DNA from 3 places in the Lentzea miocenica genome. Region 3 is predicted to be linked to each of the others. Evidence: riboswitches for the same ligand, from Rfam matches in the RefSeq annotation. Region 3 holds a riboswitch; each other region holds the start of a gene.
The links. Region 3 has a riboswitch for glycine ahead of gcvT (glycine cleavage system aminomethyltransferase GcvT). Riboswitches for the same ligand answer to the same signal wherever they lie in the genome.

Region 1 (6,934 bases), on a different contig from region 3:
GTCGCGTACTCCGGCGTCGTGTAGTCGTGGGTCGGGATGCCGCACCTGTCGTCGACCGTCACGTCCTTCGGGACGGCCCGGTTCTTGGCCTTGTTGAAGTAGTCGGCCAGCACCCGCCGCGAGTCGTTCGCGCCGCCGATGTCGCACCAGATGACGTCCGGGTCGTACCCGTCGACCAGTTCGGTCATCTGCGGCGCCTGGTAGTCGCGCACGAAGTCCCGTCCGGACTGGTAGCCGGTGTAGGGCTCGGCGGCGCCCGTGTACGGGTTGCGAGGTCCGTGACCCGACCACGGGTTGTCCGGGTTGAACCACTCCGGCATCGAGAAGTAGAGCCCGTTCTTGAGCCCCGGCGTGTACTTCCGCGACGCGTCGAACAGCTCCTTGACCAGGTCGCGCTTCGGTCCCAGATCGACGGAGTCGCGGCCGGACACCTTCGAGTCCCACAGCGCGAAACCCTCGTGGTGCTTCGAGGTCAGCACGTAGTACTTGGCACCGGCCTCCTCGAAGAGCTTCACCCAGTCCTTCGGGTCGAACTTCGAGGCCGTGAACTGCGGGATGAACTGGTCGTATGAGAAGTCCTTCCCGAACATCGCCGCGTGGTACGGGTGCACGGCGTTGTCCGGGTTCTGCATCCACTGCCAGTACCACTCCGCGTACTGCTCGCCCGGTGGCGACCACGCGGGCACCGAGTAGAGGCCCCAGTGGATGAAGATGCCGAACTTGGCGTCGTCGAACCAGTACGGCGACTCGTGCGTGCCCAACGAGGCGTCGGTCGCCTGGTAGTCCGCCACACCCAGCGAGAACTTGGCGTTCTGCGAGGCCGAGACGCGTCCGGACGTCGCGATGACCTTCCCGTCGAACGTGCCGGTCCGGTAGGCGTGGATCCCGATCCGCACCCGCGCCTCCTCGCCCGGTGCCAGCCGGCGCACGAGAGCCGGTTGCAACGTCACGACACCGAGCCCCTCCGCGCGCACCGAGACGTTCGAAACCCACTGGTCACCGAGGTTCACGACGGTGGCCTCGATCGTCTGGCCACCCAGCCGCGGCAGCTTTGGCGTGCTGCGCGCGGACCGGACCGCGAGCACCGCGCCCTTGCCGGCCGGTTGGAGGGACAGCGCGAACACGTGCAGCGAGGACTTGCCCTCCACGGCCGGGTTCGTCACCGGCAGCGTGATGCCGACGGCCTCCTTCTGGGGATCTGCCCAGAGCTGGGCGGTCCCGATCGACACGGGATGCTGGTCGGTGCCACCGGGGGAGTACCGGAACGGCGCGGAGATCGGACCACTGCCCGAGTACCAGTCAGGTCCGCTGATCGAACCGGTCGTCGTGGACCCGTCCGCGTAGTGCATGGTCGCGGTTCCGCCCGCCGCACCGTACGAGGACGCCACCAGGAAGTGCGCGGTCAGATAACGGCCGCGCGGAAGCTCGATCCGCTGCCCGAGGGCCACGGCGTTGTTCTTGGCCTGTGAATTACCCGGGAAGAGGTACGGCACGCCGTCGGCCGTGACCTGCCCGGACGGCAGTGCCTCCGCCGGGAAGGCATAGCCGGAACCGTCGAAGTCGCCGGTCCGGTCCGACGCGGTGTCGATGCCGTCGTTGTCGAAGAGGTGGCCGATGGGGACTGTGACAGGAGCTGGTGCCTCGGCCGCGGTGGCAGCGGGAACAGGGGTGAGCACCAGTGAGGCGAGCAAGGCGACGATGAACGGTTTCCGCATGAGACCTCCGATGTCTGCCTCACCTCACCCTGGCAGCGCTCTCACCGATGTCAACCATCTCGCGTTGACACTTGGCGGTGGCCGCACATAGCGTTCGCGGTCGAGAACTGAAGACCGGCCGTGGTGCGCAGTGTTGATCACTGGGCACCGGAACCCGAGTGGGAGAGACCTCGACCGATCAGGTCGGGGCGCCGAAGGGGCAAGCTCCCGCACACTCTCAGGCAGCGAGACCGCTCGGGGTAGGCAACTCTGCACGGCGGAGGGGGACGCATGTTTCCTGACCCGTCACAGCCAGAGGAGTCGCCGTGGAGTTCCCCGAGAACCTGCTCTACACCGTCGAGCACGAGTGGGTCGACTGGACGCCGGGCACCCAGGACCCCCTGACCTGCGGAATCACCGAATACGCCGCCGACGCGCTCGGCGACATCGTCTTCGTCCAGCTGCCTGAGGTCGGTGCCAAGGTCGTCACCAACGCGGTCTGCGGCGAGCTGGAGTCCACGAAGTCAGTCAGCGACCTGTTCTCGCCCGTCACCGGTGAGGTGATCGAGGTCAACAGCGCTGTCGTCGACGACCCGGCGATCGTCAACAACGACCCGTACGGCGCCGGCTGGCTGTTCCGGGTTCGCGTCGAGTCGGCGGAGAACCTCCTCACGGCGGCCAAGTACGCCGAACTCACCAACATCTGACTGACCGCCCCACCACCACGAAGGACTGATCAGTGGCGATCAGCGTTTTCGACCTTTTCTCCGTCGGCATCGGACCGTCCAGCTCCCACACGGTCGGACCGATGCGCGCCGCGGCGATGTTCGTCGAGAAGCTCGGCGAACGAGTGTCCGAAGTGGACCGGGTGCGCGTCGAGCTGTTCGGCTCGCTCGGTGCGACCGGCCACGGCCACGGCAGCCCGAAGGCCGTGTTCCTCGGCCTCGAAGGCAACCATCCGGAAGAAGTCGACCCGACGGTCGCGGCCGTCAGGGTCGAGGAGATCGTCGCGAGCGGCCGGCTCCGGCTCGGCGGCGCGCACGAGATCGGTTTCGTGCACGACCGCGATCTCGTCATGCACCGCCGAAAGTCGCTTCCGTTGCACCCCAACGGAATGAGCTTCGAGGCGTTCCACGGCGACGAGTCGGTCGAGCGCGCCGTCTACTACTCGATCGGCGGCGGTTTCGTCGTCGACGAGAACGCCTCGGGCACCGACCGGATCAAACCGGACTCGACGCCGTTGCCGCACCCGTTCCTGACCGGCGACCAGCTCCTCGCGCGGTGCCGCGAAACTGGCATGTCGATCAGCGAGATCATGATGGCCAACGAGCTGTCGTGGCGGACTGAGGACGAGGTGCGCCAAGGACTTCTGCACATCTGGCACGTCATGCAGGAGTGCGTCGAACGCGGCTGCAACGAGCACGGCGTCCTGCCCGGCGGCCTGAAGGTCCGCCGCCGCGCCGCCGAGATGCGCAAAACGCTGGAGCGGGAGCACTTCGTCACCGACCCGCTGCGGGTCATGGACTGGGTCACGCTCTTCGCGTTGGCGGTCAACGAGGAGAACGCGGCAGGCGGCCGTGTCGTCACCGCGCCGACCAACGGCGCGGCCGGCATCGTGCCCGCGGTGCTGCACTACTACACGAAGTTCGTGCCGGGAGCCTCCGACGACGGCGTGGTCCGGTTCCTGCTCACGGCGGGCGCGATCGGCGTGCTGTTCAAGGAGAACGCCTCGATCTCCGGCGCCGAGGTCGGCTGTCAGGGCGAGGTCGGCTCGGCCTGTTCGATGGCCGCCGGCGGGCTCGCCGAAGTCCTCGGCGGCACCCCCGAACAGGTCGAGAACGCCGCCGAGATCGCGATGGAGCACAACCTCGGCCTGACGTGCGACCCGATCGGCGGCCTGGTGCAGATCCCGTGCATCGAACGCAACGCCGTCGCGTCGATCAAGGCGATCACCGCCGTGCGGATGGCGTTGCGCGGCGACGGTTCGCACTTCGTGTCGCTCGACAAGGTCATCAAGACCATGCGGGACACCGGCAAGGACATGTCGGTGAAGTACAAGGAGACCGCACGTGGCGGTCTCGCCGTGAACGTCATCGAGTGCTGAACGCCGTGAGGAGGTCTAGCGGGCGTCGTACGCCTGCTGGGCCGCCAGCACCTCCGGCATGCGCGCCTCCAGCATCTGGATCAGCGCGAGCAGCCGCTCGGCGGTGTCGCGGCCGAGCGGCGTGAGGGTGTAGTCGACGCGCGGCGGGTTCGTCGGCTGGGCGTCGCGGTGCACGAGCCCGTCCCGCTCCAGCGCGTGCAGCGTCTGCGAGAGCATCTTCTCGCTGACCCCGTCGACCCGGCGGCGCAGCTCGTTGAAGCGCAGCGGGCCGTCGAGGAGCGCGCTCATCGTGAGGCTGCCCCACCGGCCGGTGACGTGCTCCAGCGTGGGACGTGACGGGCACGCCTTCGCGAACACGTTGTACTCCATGGCGGCCAGGATACCTGGTGAAAACGCTTACGAAAAGTAAGTGGCAATGGTGAAGGGCCCGCACTCAGCGTGTGCGGGCCCTCACTTCCTAAAACGGCCAGTCGGCGTTCCGGCCTGCTTCGAGCAGCGGCACCATCCGGAAAGTCGCGTCGGTCAGGCCACCGAATTCGTGCCGGTTGGCCTTGCCGGTCGCGTACGCCGCCTTCTGGTATCCGCCCAGGTTGAAGCCGTAGATCGGCACGTGCGACGGCACGACGTCCGAGACGCCCTGGCCGTAGTGCCCGCCGATCGTCTGCATGTCCGAGATGATGAACACGCGGTCGTGACCCCGGTAGGCCCGCTTCAGCGACCCGGTGATGTCGGTGCCGTGCCCGACCTCGCCGATCCGCTTCAGGAACCGGCCGACCGTGCGGATCACCGACGCCCCGCGCGCGATGTCGTGCCGGAACGTGCCGTCCGCGAAGCCGACCACGTCGACCTGCTCGCCCTTGGCACCCAGTGCGACGCCGAACACCGCCGCGGCCTTGGCCGGGGTGACCTTCGACTTCGCCGAGATCGTGCCGTGCGTCATCGACGCCGAGGTGTCGATGAGGATCAGCGACCGGCCCGGCAGCGCGGGCAGGTTGCTCAGCGACGCCTGCAGCGCCTGGTCCAGGGCGTGGCCCCAGCGCAGGCTCGGTGCCGCCTCGTACGCCGACAGGAACCGAAACGGGAACTGCCGCGAGCGAGCGACCTGGCCCGGGTCGGCCAGCCGTGCCGCGACGGCTGCCGCGACCTCGTCGGACATGCCCGCCTCGTCGAAGTTCCTGAGGTTGCGAAGGCAGTTGCCGGTGACCAACCCTGCCGCCACGAACACGTTCGACGGCTCCACAGTCACGCAGTACGTCGGACGCTCACCTCCGTCTTCGACCGACACGACCCGGTCCAGTGCGACGGCCTCGTCGTAGCCGTGCATGTCGCTGCTCGCTGGTGCCACGTGCGCAAGCTGCTCCGCCAGCTGTGCGAGCTTGGTCGCCTTGTATCCGATCCGAAGATCGAGCAGGCTGGCCAGCCGCACCACCGCGGTCGCCCGGTTGACCTCGACGATGTGAAGCGGGTGCCGGCTCTGAATGCGGCCACTGCGCACTTGTGGCGCGCGCTCGCGGACGATGTTGGTGACACCAAGCCGAAGCAGCGCGTCCGAGACCTGCTCGGCCAGCCGCCGTGACACTGTCGCGTACTCGACAGTGCCATGCACCGTGCCCTTCGGGTTGACCCGCTCACGCACGCATCCGTCGGTGTCGATCAGCCCGGAGAGCGCGCCGATCCAGAACTCTCGGCTGAAAGGCCGGTTGGGCAGAGACTTGACCTCGCACCGCTTGCCCCACACGTCGTAAGCACGCAGAATCTCGGCCAGCGGGTTGCGCTTCCACTGCTTGAACGGGAACCGCAGCCTGACGATCCGGCCGTTCGCAGTCTCCGTCACCCGGCAATCGTGCTTCGCCGCGTACTCCCGCATGAACGTCACTGCGCCGTCGTCAGGATCACCGTGGAACTCCGGCGTCAGCGCCGTCATGCCACCGTCGCCCAGCATCGCACCGACGAAGTACCCGTCCCATGCGTCGCCCTCGTCTCCGAAGTAACCAGCCGTGAGTGGAGCTGGAATGCGGTCGCCTGGGCGCAGTTCGTCAGACGTCGTCCACTCCCATGCCTGACGACCGGTTCGGCGCTGACGGATCCAGCGGTGGTCCGTCGTGGCGTCCACAGTGCGGCCGGAGGCGAAACGAATGGTCACGACTGGCCGGACGCCCGTGTCGAGCCAAGCCGAGGGAACCGTTGGGATGAGCCTTCCCACCGAGTGATCGCGAGGTCCCTGGTTGGCGCCGTACTTGACTGGACGTGTGTCCCATGCCTTGTCGTAAGACAGAACCGGAAGCCGGCGAGCCACGACGTCCTCGATGGGAGCTGTCGTTCCATCAGCGAGCCAAACAGGGGTGCCTTCGGCCAGGCACGCCATGTAGCCCATCGACGGCGCCAGCGCCTCCCACACCTCCTTCGTCAGCGGACCCTGCAGCCAGCCGGCCACCGACTCCCACGTCATCCCGGCCCGGCGCAGCACGTCGGCCGCGTCGGGACGCGCGAAGAGCGCCCGGCGCTGCTCGACCGGCCACGCCATCAGCTCACGGCGTGCCGCGGTCATGCGCAGCGCGTCCGGTACCGCCACGTCGCTGTCGCGGCGCCGGTCCAGCATGTACTGGAAGAGCGAGCCCTGCCAGTCGGCGGCGGGCGAGGGGTGGGCGAGGTTCAGCACGTCGGCCATCCGGAAGCCACGGGCGTCGCTGTCCCACTTGAGGACCGCGCGCTCGTCGTACAGGCGCTTCACGGCGTCGGCGATACCGCGCTTGATCGGCTTCGGCACGCGCCGGCCGTTCGCGCCGGTCCAGTAGGCGAGGAGTTCGCCCGGCTCGTCGGCGCGCTGCAGCACGGAGTCGATGACGGCACGGTTGGTGACGCCCGCGTCGGACTCGGCCACGAGCCGTGCGAACACGAACTCGGCCGCGCCGACGAGCGACGCCGTGCGCATGTTCGCCTCGCTGCGCAGCCACTTCAGCAGGCGCGCGGTCCACTCGGGATCCGCGAGCGCGGCGGTGTGGACGAGCTCGGCGAACCGGTTGTCGCGCTGACCGCCCGACTCGTAGAAGGTGGCCTCGCCGCCCATGTTCGACACGGCGAGCAGGAACAGCTCGGACTTCGTGTCGCGGGCGTAGCCGTCGCCGCCTTCGTAGGT
Region 2 (6,934 bases), on a different contig from region 3:
TCGTCGTCGGCATCTGCCTGCTGGTCCTGCGGCAACGGGGCTGGGCCCCGTTCGAGGTCACGTACCTGGGCAAGGCCGCGACCTTCAACCTGCTGTACGCCTTCCCCCTGCTGCTGCTCGCGCAGGGCGATTCGGCGTGGGCGCAGGCCGCCCAGCCGATCGCCTACGCGTTCACGGTCTGGGGCGGGGCGCTCTACCTGTGGTCGGCGCTGCTGTACGTCTACCAGTTCTTCCTGGCCCTGCGGGTCACTCCCGGCAGGGCCGCGTGAAAAGATCACCCCATACAGGTTCAGCACGAGGAGCGCAGTCAGTTGATTCCCGAGGAGCTTCGCTACACCGAGGAACACGAGTGGGTCGCCAGCACGGGCGAGAACACCGTGCGGGTCGGCATCACCGACTACGCCCAGGAACAGCTCGGTGACGTCGTCTTCGTCCAGCTGCCCGAGGTCGGCCACACAGTCGCGGCCGGCGACACGTTCGGCGAGGTCGAGTCGACCAAGAGCGTGTCCGACCTCTACTCGCCGCTCGACGGTGAGGTCGTCGCCATCAACGACGCGTTGGTGCAGACGCCGGACTCGGTCAACACCGATCCGTACGGCGAGGGCTGGATGGTGGAGATCCGTCTGAACGACGCGGACGCGCTGGAAGGCCTGCTGGACGCGGAGGGCTACAAGGCCTTGGTGGAGAAGGAGTGACGTCGATCTTTCGCCGCCTCTTCGGCCGGAAGGGGAGCCGCGCTGAGGGTGGCGACCCGAACGCGATAGGTTTTACCGGAAGTGACGGATCCAGCAGCAGGAGGAGAGCTCAGGTGAGCACGAACGACGGCCCAGGCGTTCCGCCGGAGCAGTCCCCGGAGCGGACCTCCGTCTTCCGGGCGGACTTCCTCCAGGAGATGGAGGGCGGCGCCGAGGCGCCCGCCCAGGAGCCGGCCGTTGCCGGTGTAGACGCACTTCCCGCCGGTTCCGCGCTGCTCGTGGTGAAGCGCGGCCCGAACGCCGGTTCCCGGTTCTTGCTGGACCGCGACACGACGAGCGCGGGGCGCCACCCCGACAGCGACATCTTCCTGGACGACGTGACGGTCTCGCGCCGCCACGCCGAGTTCCGCCGGGAGAGCGGCGAGTTCGTCGTCATCGACGTGGGCAGCCTCAACGGCACCTACGTCAACCGCGAGCCGGTCGACCAGGCCGTCCTCGCGAACGGTGACGAGGTCCAGATCGGCAAGTTCCGTCTCGTCTTCCTGACGGGTCCAGGCTCCGCGGGAGCCTGACGCGTGACGGCCGGGCGGCCACAACGCGGGGTGCTCAGCATCGGGGCGGTGCTCTCGCAGCTTCGTCCCGAGTTCCCCGACGTCACCATCTCCAAGATCCGCTTCCTGGAAGCGGAGGGGCTGGTCCGCCCGGCACGCACGGCCTCCGGCTACCGCCAGTTCTCCGTGGCGGACGTCGAGAGGCTGCGGTTCGTGCTGTCCGCACAACGCGACAGATACCTGCCGCTCAAGGTGATCCGCGAACAGCTCGACACCGTTCCCGCGGACTCCGTGTCGGTGTCGCGGATCGATCTGCTGGCCCAGGCCGGAATCAGCGCGGAACAGCTGTCCCAGCTGGAACGCGACGGCCTGCTGCGCGCCGGCCCCGGCGGCCGTTTCACCGTCGATGACCTCGCGACGCTCCGCATGATCCGGACGATGACCGGACTCGGCGTCGAGCGCGAGCACCTGCGCGCGGTCCGCGCGGCAGCGGATCACGAGGTGGTTCTGCTGAAATCCTTCTCAGATCCCGAGACGGTTCGGGAATTGGCTGACCTGTTCACCTCGTTGCACACGTTGTTGGTAAGAGCGGGCCTGCGGCAATCATCTTGATCACGTTCTGCCCGCAACAATTGAGCACACGGCCCGCTTGGCGGGTAGCGTCGAACGCATACGCCGGGGGATGCTCGGAGGCGAAACCGGGTACTCCCCAACGAGTCAGAGGGAGGCGAGACCCGATGAGTGAGATGCGCGTCGTGGGCGTCCGGGTAGAGCTGCCCCAGAACCAGCCGATCCTTCTGCTGCGCGAAACCGAGGGCGAGCGGTACCTGCCGATCTGGATCGGGTCCGTCGAAGCCACTGCCATCGCACTCGAGCAACAGGGTGTCCGCCCGGCTCGGCCTCTCACCCACGACCTGCTGAAGGACGTCATCGGGGCGCTGGGCCGCAACCTCGAACAGGTGCGGATCACCGACCTGCAGGAGGGCACGTTCTTCGCCGAGCTCGTGTTCGACGGCGACGTGCGGGTCTCCGCGCGACCCTCGGACTCGGTGGCGCTGGCGTTGCGCGTGGGCGTGCCGATCCACGCGGAGGAGTCCGTCCTGGCAGAGGCCGGCCTCATCATCCCGGACGAGCAGGAGGACGAGGTCGAGAAGTTCCGCGAGTTCCTCGACTCGGTCTCCCCGGAGGACTTCCGCGGAGCGGACACATAAGCACAGTCGCGGAGCGGACACATAGACGGGACATGGGCAGTGTCGCTGTCCGTCTTGTTTGGAACCGTTATAACCCACAAGCGTGTCGCTCACTCGGGCTACTTTCTGCACGCTTTGGCCGCTAAACGATCACTAAACGTCACCTGAACGTCCCACTTCGGGTGACGCTGTGACTCTCCACCTCAGGTTGAGGGTCGATCCTCCCCGCGCGTCGCGTTGACCTGCCCTCCGGCCGGTCTTACCGTCGAACTCGAGTGGACGTCACCCGGTTCGTGAGAGCTGACGTGGTGGCTTGACGGCCTCGACTTTCGTGGCCGTTGGCGAGGGGAGGCAGGCGTGGCCGAGGAAGCGCCCGTGAGGGCCGAATCCGGGCAGCAGGGTGAGCTGTTCCCGGACTCCTCGCTGCCGGACGAGCTCGTCGGCTACCGGGGTCCCGCGGCGTGTCAGATCGCGGGCATCACGTACCGGCAGCTCGACTACTGGGCCAGGACCGGACTCGTCGCTCCGACGATAAGGATGGCCCACGGTTCCGGGAGTCAACGGCTCTACTCCTTCAAGGACATCCTGGTCCTGAAGGTGGTGAAGAGACTGCTGGACACCGGCGTCTCGTTGCAGAACATCAGGGTGGCCGTCGACCACCTGCGCCGTCGTGGCGTGCAGGACCTGGCGAAGATCACCCTCTTCTCGGACGGCACGACCGTCTACGAGTGCACCTCGCCCGAAGAGGTCGTCGATCTGCTGCAGGGCGGCCAGGGCGTGTTCGGCATCGCGGTGAGCGGTGCGATGCGGGAGATCTCCGGCACGATCCACGAGTTCCCGGCCGAACGTGCGGACGGCATGGAGATCGCTCCCATGACGGAGGACGAGCTGACGCGCCGCCGGCGGGAGCGCGCGACGGGCTGAGCAGACCATGGCCGACTGGCTGTCCTGTGTGGCCAGTCGGCAGCAGCGTCTCCGATCACGCGCTCCCTAGCGTTGAGCGCATGAAGTGCACACCCTCCAAGCAGGTCGTGAAGGTGCTGGCGGCCGCGGTGAAGCGAGCGTCCCGGCTGGAGTTCGGCTTCGTCGGCACCGAGAACCTGCTGATCGCCCTGGCGGACACGATCGGCCCCGGCCGCAGGCTGGGCGTGAAGTCGGTGCGGGCACAGGCGATGGCGCGGGGTGTCGACAACTGGGCCGGTGACGACGGCGGGTCCGGCGACCCCGGTCCGGACGTGACCGCGTTGATGCGCGCGGCCCACGACCACGTCCTCGTCGAGCCCGCGCTGCCGGCGAGTCGTGCGCTGGACGGGTGTCTGCGCGCGGCGATCGCCGCGGCCGGCGACGGTGTGCTGACCACGACCCACCTCTCGGTGGCGTTGCTGTCGCTCGAGTCCGGACGGGCCGCTGACCTGTTCACCGTCCTGCGCGTGGACGTCGACGCCACGACCGCGGCCGTGCGGAAGGCCGCGCAACCGGAAGAGGCTCCAGCCGTGTATCTGCTGCGCCGGGCCGGCGCGTTGGAGGGTGACTCCGGTGGCGGCTACGTGCGGTGGCTGATCCGGTTCGTCGCCCGCGGCCAGGGCCTGGGCGGACCGGTGCTGACCGTGGTGCGGAACGAGGCGACGAGGCTCGCTGTGGCAGCCGGACGCCAGGAAGCAACGGCCGCCGACCTCGTGGCGGCGGTGCTGACGGTCGACCACCAGCTGACGGTCGCCGGGCGGCGGTTGCGGCCGGAGTTCGAGTCCGGTGGGGCGGCGGCGCTGCGTGCGGCGGGAGTGGATCCGGCCACGTTGCCGGCCGCGACCGGTGCCGGGGTCGAGAGGTTCGTCGAGGGCGCGAAGCTCGTCGCGGCCCAGCGCGGGGACGAGGTGGTGAGCACCTCGCACCTGCTGGTGGCGGTGCGCGAGGACCTGCTCGACCCGGTCGGCAGGGTGCTGCGCGGTCTCGCTGTTGAGACGTAGGTCGCGTCCTTGGGGACTAGCTGGGCTGCCTGCGGGTATTCTTCACGGGTAGTCGCTGAACTCAGGCGGGAGAGTCCGGGCTTCGAGCCCGGCGCCGAAGGAGCAAGTCCCTCCCCGGGAACCTCTCAGGCATCCAGGACCGCATGAGCTAGACGCCTCTGGAAAGTGGACCGCCGAAGAGTTTTCGGGGGTCCCGCCGACGGTGAAAGCCCCGCGTCACAACGGGGTGAACCTCTCAGGCGCCCGTCACGGGTACGGACAGAGCGGGGAGGGCACAGGACACGTGTGCCCGCAGCCACCCGGAGGCGTTTGATGACGCAGGACCGCATTCCGCTCGCCGCTCTCGAGCACGGCACCCCGTTCGCCGACCGCCACGTCGGTCCGCGCCCCGCCGAACTGGCGCGCATCCTCGACGTCATCGGCGTCGGATCGCTGGAGGAGCTGGCGCAGCGCGCGGTGCCTTCGTCGATCCACGAGCGCGACCTCGTGCTCGACCTGCCGGCCCCGGCCACCGAGACCGAGGCGCTGGCCGAGCTGCGTGAGCTCGCGTCGCAGAACCGCCCGATGACGCAGATGATCGGCCTCGGCTACTACGACACCGTCACGCCGGGCGTCATCCTGCGCAACGTGCTGGAGTCGCCCGCCTGGTACACCGCGTACACGCCGTACCAGCCCGAGATCTCGCAGGGCCGGCTCGAGGCGCTGCTGAACTTCCAGACCATGGTCGGCGACCTGACCGGCCTGCCGGTCGCGAACGCGTCCATGCTGGACGAGTCGACCGCCGCCGCCGAGGCCATGACCCTGGTGCGCCGCGCCGGTCGCTCGAAGTCGAACAAGTTCGTCGTCGACGCCGACACGCTGCCGCAGACGCTGGCCGTCATCGAGACGCGCGCCGAGCCGCTGGGCATCGAGATCGTCGTCGCCGACCTGTCGCAGGGCATCGAGGGCCTCGGCCTGGGCGGCGACTTCTACGGCGTGCTGCTGTCGTACCCCGGTGCGTCCGGTGTGGTGCGCGACCAGGCCGCGCTGATCGAGGAGATCCACGCGGCGGGCGCGCAGGCCGTCGTCGTCGCGGACCTGCTGGCGCTGACGCTGCTGCGCGCGCCGGGCGAGATCGGCGCGGACGTCGTGGTCGGCACCACGCAGCGCTTCGGTGTGCCGATCGGCTTCGGCGGCCCGCACGCCGGGTACATGGCCGTCCGGTCCGGACTGGAGCGCCAGCTGCCCGGCCGACTGGTCGGCGTCTCCGTCGACTCCGACGGCTCGCTGGCCTACCGCTTGGCGTTGCAGACGCGTGAGCAGCACATCCGCCGTGAGAAGGCCACGTCGAACATCTGCACCGCACAGGTGCTGCTCGCCGTGATCGCCTCCATGTACGCGGTCTACCACGGTCCTGAGGGCCTGCGGTCGATCGCGACCCGCGTGCACCGACTGGCCACCGTGCTCGCCACGGGCCTGTGCGAGGCCGGTCTCGACGTCGTGCACGGCGAGTTCTTCGACACCGTCCAGGTGCGCGTCGAGGGCCAGGCCGCGGCGGTCGTCGCCAAGGCGCGCGAGGCCGGCATCAACCTGCGTCAGGTCGACGCCGACGTCGTGGCGATCGCCTGCGACGAGAAGACCACGCGCGCGCACCTCGTCGCCGTGTGGGAAGCCTTCGGTGTCACCGGGTCCGATGTGGACGCGATCGACGCCGACACCGCGGACGGCATCCCGGCCGACCTGCGCCGCACCTCCGACTACCTGACCCACCCGGTGTTCCACGCGCACCGCTCCGAGACCGCGCTGCTGCGGTACCTGCGTGCGTTGTCGGACAAGGACGTCGCGCTCGACCGCAGCATGATCCCGCTCGGTTCCTGCACGATGAAGCTGAACGCCACCGCGGAGATGGAGTCCATCACCTGGCCGGAGTTCTCGACGCTGCACCCGTTCGCGCCCGTCGAGGACGCCAAGGGTCTGCTGAAGATCGTCTCCGACCTGGAGGCGTGGCTCGCCGAGGTCACCGGCTACGACGCGGTGTCGTTGCAGCCCAACGCCGGTTCGCAGGGCGAGTTCGCCGGTCTGCTGGCGATCCGCGCGTACCACCGCGCGAACGGCAACGCCGACCGTGACGTCTGCCTGATCCCGTCGTCCGCCCACGGCACCAACGCCGCTTCCGCCGTCATGGCGGGCATGCGCGTCGTCGTCGTGAAGTGCGACGACAAGGGCAACATCGACATGGGTCACCTGCGCGAGACCGTCGCGGAGCACGCCGACGACCTCGCCGCGATCATGATCACCTACCCGTCGACCCACGGCGTGTACGAGGACACCGTCAGCGAGGTCTGCGGCCTGGTCCACGACGCGGGCGGCCAGGTGTACGTCGACGGCGCGAACCTCAACGCCCTGATCGGCCTGGCGCGCTACGGCAAGTTCGGTTCGGACGTCTCGCACCTGAACCTGCACAAGACGTTCTGCATCCCGCACGGCGGCGGTGGCCCCGGCGTCGGCCCGATCGGCGTCCGCTCGCACCTCGCGCCGTTCCTGCCGAACCACCC
Region 3 (6,934 bases):
GAGCACCACCGTGCCGTTCTGGTCGATCACCGGCACCACGGAACGCTCGAACCGGCCGTCCTTCTGCGCCTCGAACGCGCGGACGTGTGACCGGGCGGCCCACGCGTCGACGTCCGTGCGGGAGAAGCCTTCGAGGGTTGCGATCAGGTCCGCGGACACGCCCTGCGGTACGAACGACAGGTCGAAGTTCGTCGCGGGGTCGATCGCCCACGCGCCACCGTCGGAGCCCATCGGCACGCGCGACATCGACTCGACGCCACCCGCCACCACCAGGTCCTCGAACCCGGAGGCGACCTTGGCCGCCGCGAGGTTCACCGACTCGAGGCCGGACGCGCAGAACCGGTTGAGCTGCACCCCGGCCGGCCGCTGGTCCCAGCCCGCGGCCAGGACCGCGGTGCGGGCGATGTCGCCGCCCTGCTCGCCGAGCGGTGACACCACGCCGAACACGACGTCGTCCACCGCGGAGGTGTCGAGGGAGTTGCGTTCGGACAGCGCGCGCAGCACCCCGGCGGCGAGAGCGACGGGCTTGACGCTGTGCAGCGACCCGCGCTTCCCCTTGCCGCGCGGCGTGCGCACCGCGTCGAAGATCAAGGCTTCGCTCATGGCACCCACGCTAGGCCCGCTGTCTCGAGCTGGCCATGACCGTGAAGGGTGACCGATTAGCTCACCACGAACTCCATGTGCTCCGGTTCGAACGCGTCGACGAACCCGAGCCGCTCGTAGAGCCGCCGAGCGGGCAGGTTGTCGTCGTACACGCGCAGCCGGACGAGCTTCCAGCCTTCCGCCGCCGCCCACGCCAGCACCTCGCGGACCAGCGCCTCCCCGAGCCCGCGGCCGCGGTGCGACGAACTCACCCACATCGAGTAGAGGTAGAGGCCCTGCGGCTCCGGCGCGCCCGCCACGAGTCCGACCGGCTCGTCGTCGAGAGCCACCAGCCGCACGCCCTCGACCAGCTTGGACCGCCAGTCCAACTCGCTGTACTCCTCCTCGCGGGCGAGCGTCGAGCCGAACTCCTCCGGGTCGCTGGCCAGCGCTTCCAGCCGGATGTCCCGCCACAGCCGCCACTCGTCCGGCGTGACCTGGTGGATCTGCATGCAGAGCAGTCTGGCTGACGGGGTGGGAATTTCGCTCAGTTTTTCGGGTGACGGCCTGGCGCGCCGGTCATGGCGTGGTTCACCGCCCGGTGGTTTCGTGAACGCATGGCAGAGCGTCGATCGCGGTGGATGGACAGCGACCTGGACCAGTTGCGCCAGCTCGCCCGCACGTTCATGGAGAAGGAGGTCGCGCCGCACCAGGAACGCTTCGCCGAGCAGAAGCAGGTCGACCGCGACCTGTGGCGCCGCGCGGGTGACGTCGGGCTGCTGTGCCTGAGCATCCCCGAGGAGTACGGGGGCGGTGGCGGCACGTTCGCACACGAGGCCGTGTTGTTGGAGGAGCAGGCACGCGCGGGCGACAGCTCGTGGGGCAACAGCGTGCACAGCGGCATCGTCGCCCACTACCTCAACTCGTACGGCTCCGAAGACCAGAAGCAGCGCTGGCTGCCCAAGCTCGCGTCCGGCGAGTACGTCGGCGCGATCGCGATGACCGAACCCGGCGCGGGCTCCGACCTGCAGGGCATCCGCACGAAGGCGATCAGGGACGGCGACGAGTACGTCATCAACGGCTCGAAGACGTTCATCACGAACGGCGTGCACGCCGACCTGGTGATCGTGGTCGCCAAGACCGACCCCGCCCAGGGCGCGCAGGGCATCTCGCTGATCGTCGTGGAGAACGACATCCGGCGCGGCCGTGTGCTCGACAAGGTCGGCATGAAGGGGCAGGACACCGCGGAGCTGTTCTTCGACGACGTCCGGGTGCCCGCCGCGAACCTGCTGGGCGACCAGGAGGGCCTCGGGTTCGTCCAGCTCATGCACCAGCTGCCGCAGGAACGCCTGATCATCGGCGTGTGCTCGATCGCGGGCATCGAGGCGGCCGTCGACGTGACGCTGAAGTACGTGAAGGAGCGCACGGCGTTCGGCAAGGAGCTGATGAAGTTCCAGAACACCCGCTTCAAGCTCGCCGAGTGCGCCACCGAGGCGGCCGTGACCAGGGCGTTCATCGACGAGTGCATCGAGAAGCATCTGCGTGGCGAGCTGGACATCCCGACCGCGGCGATGGCCAAGTGGTGGGCCAGCGACCGGCTGGGCAAGGTCGTCGACGAGTGCGTGCAGCTCTTCGGCGGCTACGGCTACATGAACGAGTACCCGATCGCACGTGCCTGGTCCGACGCCCGCGTGCAGCGGATCTTCGGCGGCACGAACGAGATCATGAAGGAAATCATCGCGAGGTCCCTGTGACGGGGCCGCTGGCAGGACTGCGCGTCGTCGAACTGGCGGGGCTCGCGCCCGCGCCGTTCGGCTGCATGGTGCTCGCGGACCTCGGGGCGGACGTCATCCAGGTGCACAAACCCGGCAGCCACCCGACGGTCCCCGGCGACTTCCTGACCCGCAACCGGCGCTCGATCGCCATCGACACCCGCAGGCCGGAAGGCGCCGAACTGGTGCTGGGGCTGGTCGAACGCTCGGACGTGCTGGTCGAGGGCTTCCGGCCGGGCGTGACCGAGCGGCTGGGCATCGGTCCTGCGCAGTGCCTCGCTCGCAACCCGCGCCTTGTATATGGACGCATGACCGGCTGGGGCCAGGACGGGCCGCTGGCTCAGCGCGCCGGTCACGACATCAACTACATCGCCGTGGCGGGTGCCCTGGACCCCGTCGGACGTGCTGGTGGGCCGCCGGTGTTCCCGGTGAACTTCCTCGGCGACTTCGGCGGGGGAGGGCTGCTGCTGGCCCTGGGCGTGCTCGCCGCCTTGTACGAACGCGAGCGCTCCGGACGTGGCCAGGTCGTCGACGCGGCCATGGTCGACGGGGCGGCGCTGCTCACGACGTTCCTGCACGGGATGAAGTCCGCGGGCATGTGGCAGGGCGGGCGCGGCGAGAACATGCTCGACGGTGGAGTGCCGTTCTACGACGTCTACAAGGCCGCGGACGGGCGGTACGTGGCTCTGGGCGCGTTGGAGGAGAAGTTCTACGCCGACCTGGTGGGCGTGCTGGGCCTGGAGGACGCGCCGTCGCGCAACGACCCGGCCAACTGGCCTGAGCTGCGGGAACGCATCGCGGCGGCGGTGAAGACCCGGACCCGGGACGAGTGGGCGGACCTCGCGCGGGACACGGACGCGTGCCTGGCACCGGTTCTGACCCCTGCCGAGGCGGCGCGCCATCCGTACAACGCGGCGCGTGCCTCGTTCGTGGACGTCGAGGGGGCCTTGCACCCGGCGCCGGCGCCCCGGTTCGACCGGACCCCGACGACGGTTCCGGCGCCCCCGGTAACGGCTGGGGTGAACACCGCGGAAGTGCTTGCCGACATGGGTGTGGCGGAGGCCCAAATTATGGAACTGCGGCGGGCAGGAGTAATTGGATGAATGCTCGCGTGCGTATTAATGGAGACACGACGGCGTGACAGAACGTGATGTCGGTGGTCCGGCATCCGGGTGAGGCCCGGTGCAACAGTCTCTGGTCCAAGCTGTGGGATGCGAGGGAGTCCGTGTTCACCTCGTGCCCAGGACATCGGCGCAGTTGAGGCCCCTCTTTAGCCGCCATTCGGGTGACATTGGCCGTCGTGCAGGCGTGCGCCGCTGGTGGATCCTAGGACCAGTTGGGCGTGGTCGTTGTTCATCGCAAGGGTGAATGAGGGACCATGACGGGTGACACGGGCGGTCCGCCGCCTGACCGGTGAGCGACATGGACGGAGAGGTACCTGTGAACCTCAAGAAGGTGCTAGTGCTGGCGGGCGTCGCGCTGGTGCTGTTCCTCCTGATCACCCAGCCCGAGCAGTCCGCTTCGGCGGTGCAGCAGGTCCTCGGCTGGCTGCGTCAGGGCGCGGAGTCGATCATCACCTTCATCAGGAGCCTCTTCGGGACGGCAACCCCGATCAGCTAGTGACCCTGGGTGATCCTTGGCCGGCCACGTTGAGCCGGATGGGTGGAAAGAGGCCAATCACGCACTGGTAACGGGTGTTCTGGGGATTCAGGGTCTGGCGATTGTCAGACCTACCGAATACCTTCCGCTGCAATGGCCGATCCCCGACCGACGAGGAGGCACATATGGTCGAGGACTCCGGGGTCCACGAGCTGTTGCAGCAGTGGGCGGCTGAACGGTCTGATGACGCAGAGATGCAGGAGGTGAACCGGATCAAGAACGCATGGCTCGCTGAGGCTCCCCCCTCGGCGCCTGGCATCCCCGCACAGCGGGGAAGCAGGGGCGGGTCGTCGCGTGGCTTGGTCAAGGTCGACTCGGCGGATCCGGCCTACGTGGCCGCGATGCGCAAGCGGGCGCCGGAGGCACCCGAGGCACTGCTCGCCGCCGCGGCGAGCTACTGGCAGCTGGTTGGCGACGTCGCAGAGGCCGAGCAGTGGTGGGACGCGGGCATCAGCCCGTTGGACCAGCGCGCGCTCGACTACCGCGCGGCGGGCCTGTCTCCTGCTGACCTCGGGCGGCGCCTGGGACCGATGACGGTTCTCCAGCACCTTCGCCGCGGTTCCGCCGCGGCCTGGTGTGTTGCTCGTCTGCAGAGGCAGCGCCGGGACGGCGTGGCATAGGTAGGGAACGGGCTGTCGGAGGCGGCAGCCCTGTATCCAAGTAGTGTGGAGGCCGTGCGCGGCCTCCTTACTCCCCAACGAGTGTTGATCGGGCTCGGCTGCCTGGTCGCACTGATCGCCTGTTGCGGGCTCGCGTGGTGGCAGTGGCAGCGCTTCGAGTCCGCCAGCGGCACGTTCCAGAACCTCGGCTACGTGCTCCAGTGGCCGCTCTTCGGCCTCTTCCCGGCCTTCATGGTGTGGCGTTTCCGCCGTTTGGCGCGCCAGAACCGTGACGCGGATCTCGCAGCCGAGCCGGTTGCGGCCGCTCCCAGGCCAGTGGCTACCGTTGACGCCGTCAAACCCGCGCCTGTCGAGTACCTCGACGACGAAGAAGACGCGGAGCTCGCGGCCTACAACCGCATGCTCGCGAACCTCAACGCGCGGGACGGTCGTTGAGCGAAGGCGGGCAGATGAAGGGTGCGTTGACCCGGTTCAGGGTCATGGCTTACGTGGTCGGAGTCTTCCTGCTGCTCCTGGTCGTGGCGATGGTGCTCAAGTACGCCGCGGACATGGACGGCGCGATGAAGGTCGTCGGCCCGATCCACGGCTTCCTCTACGCCATCTACCTGGTGTTTTCCGTCGACCTGGCGCTGAAGCTGCGCTGGTCGATCAAGGGCACCGCGCTCGTGCTGCTCGCCGGCACCATCCCGTTCCTGTCGTTCTGGGCGGAGCGCAAGGTGGTCGAGAAGACTGCGCAGGGCGTGCCGCTGTGACGTTTGGCCTGCTAGCGTCTGGGGCTGACAACTGAACACGGCCGTCGATGTCGCGCGGGAGAGCCTCCTTCAGCGGAGGCGCCGAAGGAGCAACTCCTCCCCGGAATCTCTCAGGTACAGGTACCGCACGACGAAGGCAACTCTGGAAAGCAGGCTGCTCGGCAGCCTCGCCCACGGTGCAAGTCGCGCTGCGCGCGGCGAAGCTCTCAGGCTCATGACAGAGGGGGAGGCTCGCTCTAGTGAGGAGTCTCCGATGGACCGTGTCATTCTTCTGATGCCTCAGCCGGCCGCGTCCGGCTCTTCGGCGCACCCTGGAGGAGCGTTCTGATGTCCCGCCTCACGCCTCTGAACGCCGAGCACGAGCAGCTCGGCGCGATGTTCACCGACTTCGCGGGCTGGCGGATGCCGCTGCGCTACTCCAGCGAGCTCGCCGAGCACCACGCCGTGCGCACCACCGCGGGCCTGTTCGATCTCACGCACATGGGTGAGATCGTCCTGACCGGACCGCAGGCCGGCGAGGCGCTCGACTACGCGCTGGTCGGCCACATCTCCGCGCTGGCCGTCGGCAAGGCCCGCTACACGATGATCACCCAGGCCGACGGCGGCGTGATCGACGACCTGATCGTGTACCGCCTGGGCGACCAGGAGTTCATGGTCGTCGCGAACGCCTCCAACGCCCTCGTCGTCGCCGAGGCCCTCGTCGAGCGCGCCGCCGGTTTCGACGTCGAGGTCGCGGACAAGTCGACCGACTACGCGCTGATCGCGATCCAGGGCCCGAAGTCGGTCGAGATCCTGTCCGGGCTGACCGAGACCGACCTGTCCACGGTCAAGTACTACGCCTCGTACCCGTCCACCGTCGCCGGCGTCGACGCGCTGCTCGCACGCACCGGTTACACGGGCGAGGAGGGCTTCGAGCTCTTCGTGGCTCCGGCCGACGCGCCCGCTGTCTGGGCCGCGCTGCTTTCCGCGGGTGAGTCGCACGAGCTCAAGCCGTGCGGACTCGGCTGCCGCGACACGTTGCGTCTCGAAGCCGGAATGCCGTTGTACGGCAACGAACTCACGACCTCCCTCACGCCGTATCACGCCGGTCTGGGCCGCGTCGTGAAGCTCGAGAAGCCGGGCGACTTCGTGGGCCGCGACGCGCTGGCGAAGGTGGCGGAGTCCGATGTGGACTCGGTACTGGTAGGACTGAAGACCCCCGAGCGCCGCGCCCCGCGCCACGGCTACGCGGTGCTCAACGGCGACGAGGTCGTCGGTGAGGTCACCTCGGGCGCCCTGTCCCCGACGCTGGGCTACTCGGTCGCCATGGCCTACGTGTCCAGGGCGAGCGCCGAGCCCGGCACCCCACTGCTGGTCGACGTCCGCGGCAAGAAGCAGCCGGTCGAGGTCGTCGCACTTCCGTTCTACAAGCGCGCCAAGTAGGGAGATCTTCCAGATGTCCGACCAGTTCAACGCCTCCCTCGCGGAGTACGACCCCGAGGTCGCCGAGGCCGTTGCCGCCGAGCTGGCGCGCCAGCAGGGCACCCTCGAGATGATCGCCTCGGAGAAC

Region 1: it holds a riboswitch for glycine, as region 3 does, so the genes downstream of both, gcvH (glycine cleavage system protein GcvH) here and gcvT (glycine cleavage system aminomethyltransferase GcvT) in region 3, are expected to answer to the same signal.
Region 2: it holds a riboswitch for glycine, as region 3 does, so the genes downstream of both, gcvP (aminomethyl-transferring glycine dehydrogenase) here and gcvT (glycine cleavage system aminomethyltransferase GcvT) in region 3, are expected to answer to the same signal.

Annotation. Positions count from the first base shown of each region.
Region 1 covers NZ_JAXAVW010000009.1:231,439-238,372, reverse strand. Annotated here, with positions in the region: gene SK803_RS13480 (alpha-L-fucosidase) at 1-1,715, opposite strand, end outside; glycine riboswitch at 1,865-1,958, shown strand; gene gcvH (glycine cleavage system protein GcvH) at 2,021-2,401, shown strand; gene SK803_RS13470 (L-serine ammonia-lyase) at 2,434-3,798, shown strand; gene SK803_RS13465 (winged helix-turn-helix transcriptional regulator) at 3,814-4,167, opposite strand; gene SK803_RS13460 (LAGLIDADG family homing endonuclease) at 4,256-6,934, opposite strand, start outside.
Region 2 covers NZ_JAXAVW010000058.1:19,135-26,068, reverse strand. Annotated here, with positions in the region: gene SK803_RS43970 (CDP-alcohol phosphatidyltransferase family protein) at 1-269, shown strand, start outside; gene gcvH (glycine cleavage system protein GcvH) at 312-695, shown strand; gene garA (glycogen accumulation regulator GarA) at 809-1,267, shown strand; gene SK803_RS43955 (MerR family transcriptional regulator) at 1,271-1,858, shown strand; gene SK803_RS43950 (bifunctional nuclease family protein) at 1,984-2,457, shown strand; gene SK803_RS43945 (MerR family transcriptional regulator) at 2,794-3,360, shown strand; gene SK803_RS43940 (Clp protease N-terminal domain-containing protein) at 3,441-4,400, shown strand; glycine riboswitch at 4,457-4,552, shown strand; gene gcvP (aminomethyl-transferring glycine dehydrogenase) at 4,713-6,934, shown strand, end outside.
Region 3 covers NZ_JAXAVW010000027.1:133,999-140,932, forward strand. Annotated here, with positions in the region: gene SK803_RS30270 (acetyl-CoA C-acetyltransferase) at 1-603, opposite strand, end outside; gene SK803_RS30275 (GNAT family N-acetyltransferase) at 660-1,094, opposite strand; gene SK803_RS30280 (acyl-CoA dehydrogenase family protein) at 1,200-2,336, shown strand; gene SK803_RS30285 (CaiB/BaiF CoA transferase family protein) at 2,333-3,457, shown strand; gene SK803_RS30290 (hypothetical protein) at 3,795-3,974, shown strand; gene SK803_RS30295 (helix-turn-helix transcriptional regulator) at 4,139-4,633, shown strand; gene SK803_RS30300 (hypothetical protein) at 4,688-5,068, shown strand; gene SK803_RS30305 (DUF3817 domain-containing protein) at 5,083-5,385, shown strand; glycine riboswitch at 5,431-5,521, shown strand; glycine riboswitch at 5,523-5,613, shown strand; gene gcvT (glycine cleavage system aminomethyltransferase GcvT) at 5,713-6,807, shown strand; gene glyA (serine hydroxymethyltransferase) at 6,821-6,934, shown strand, end outside.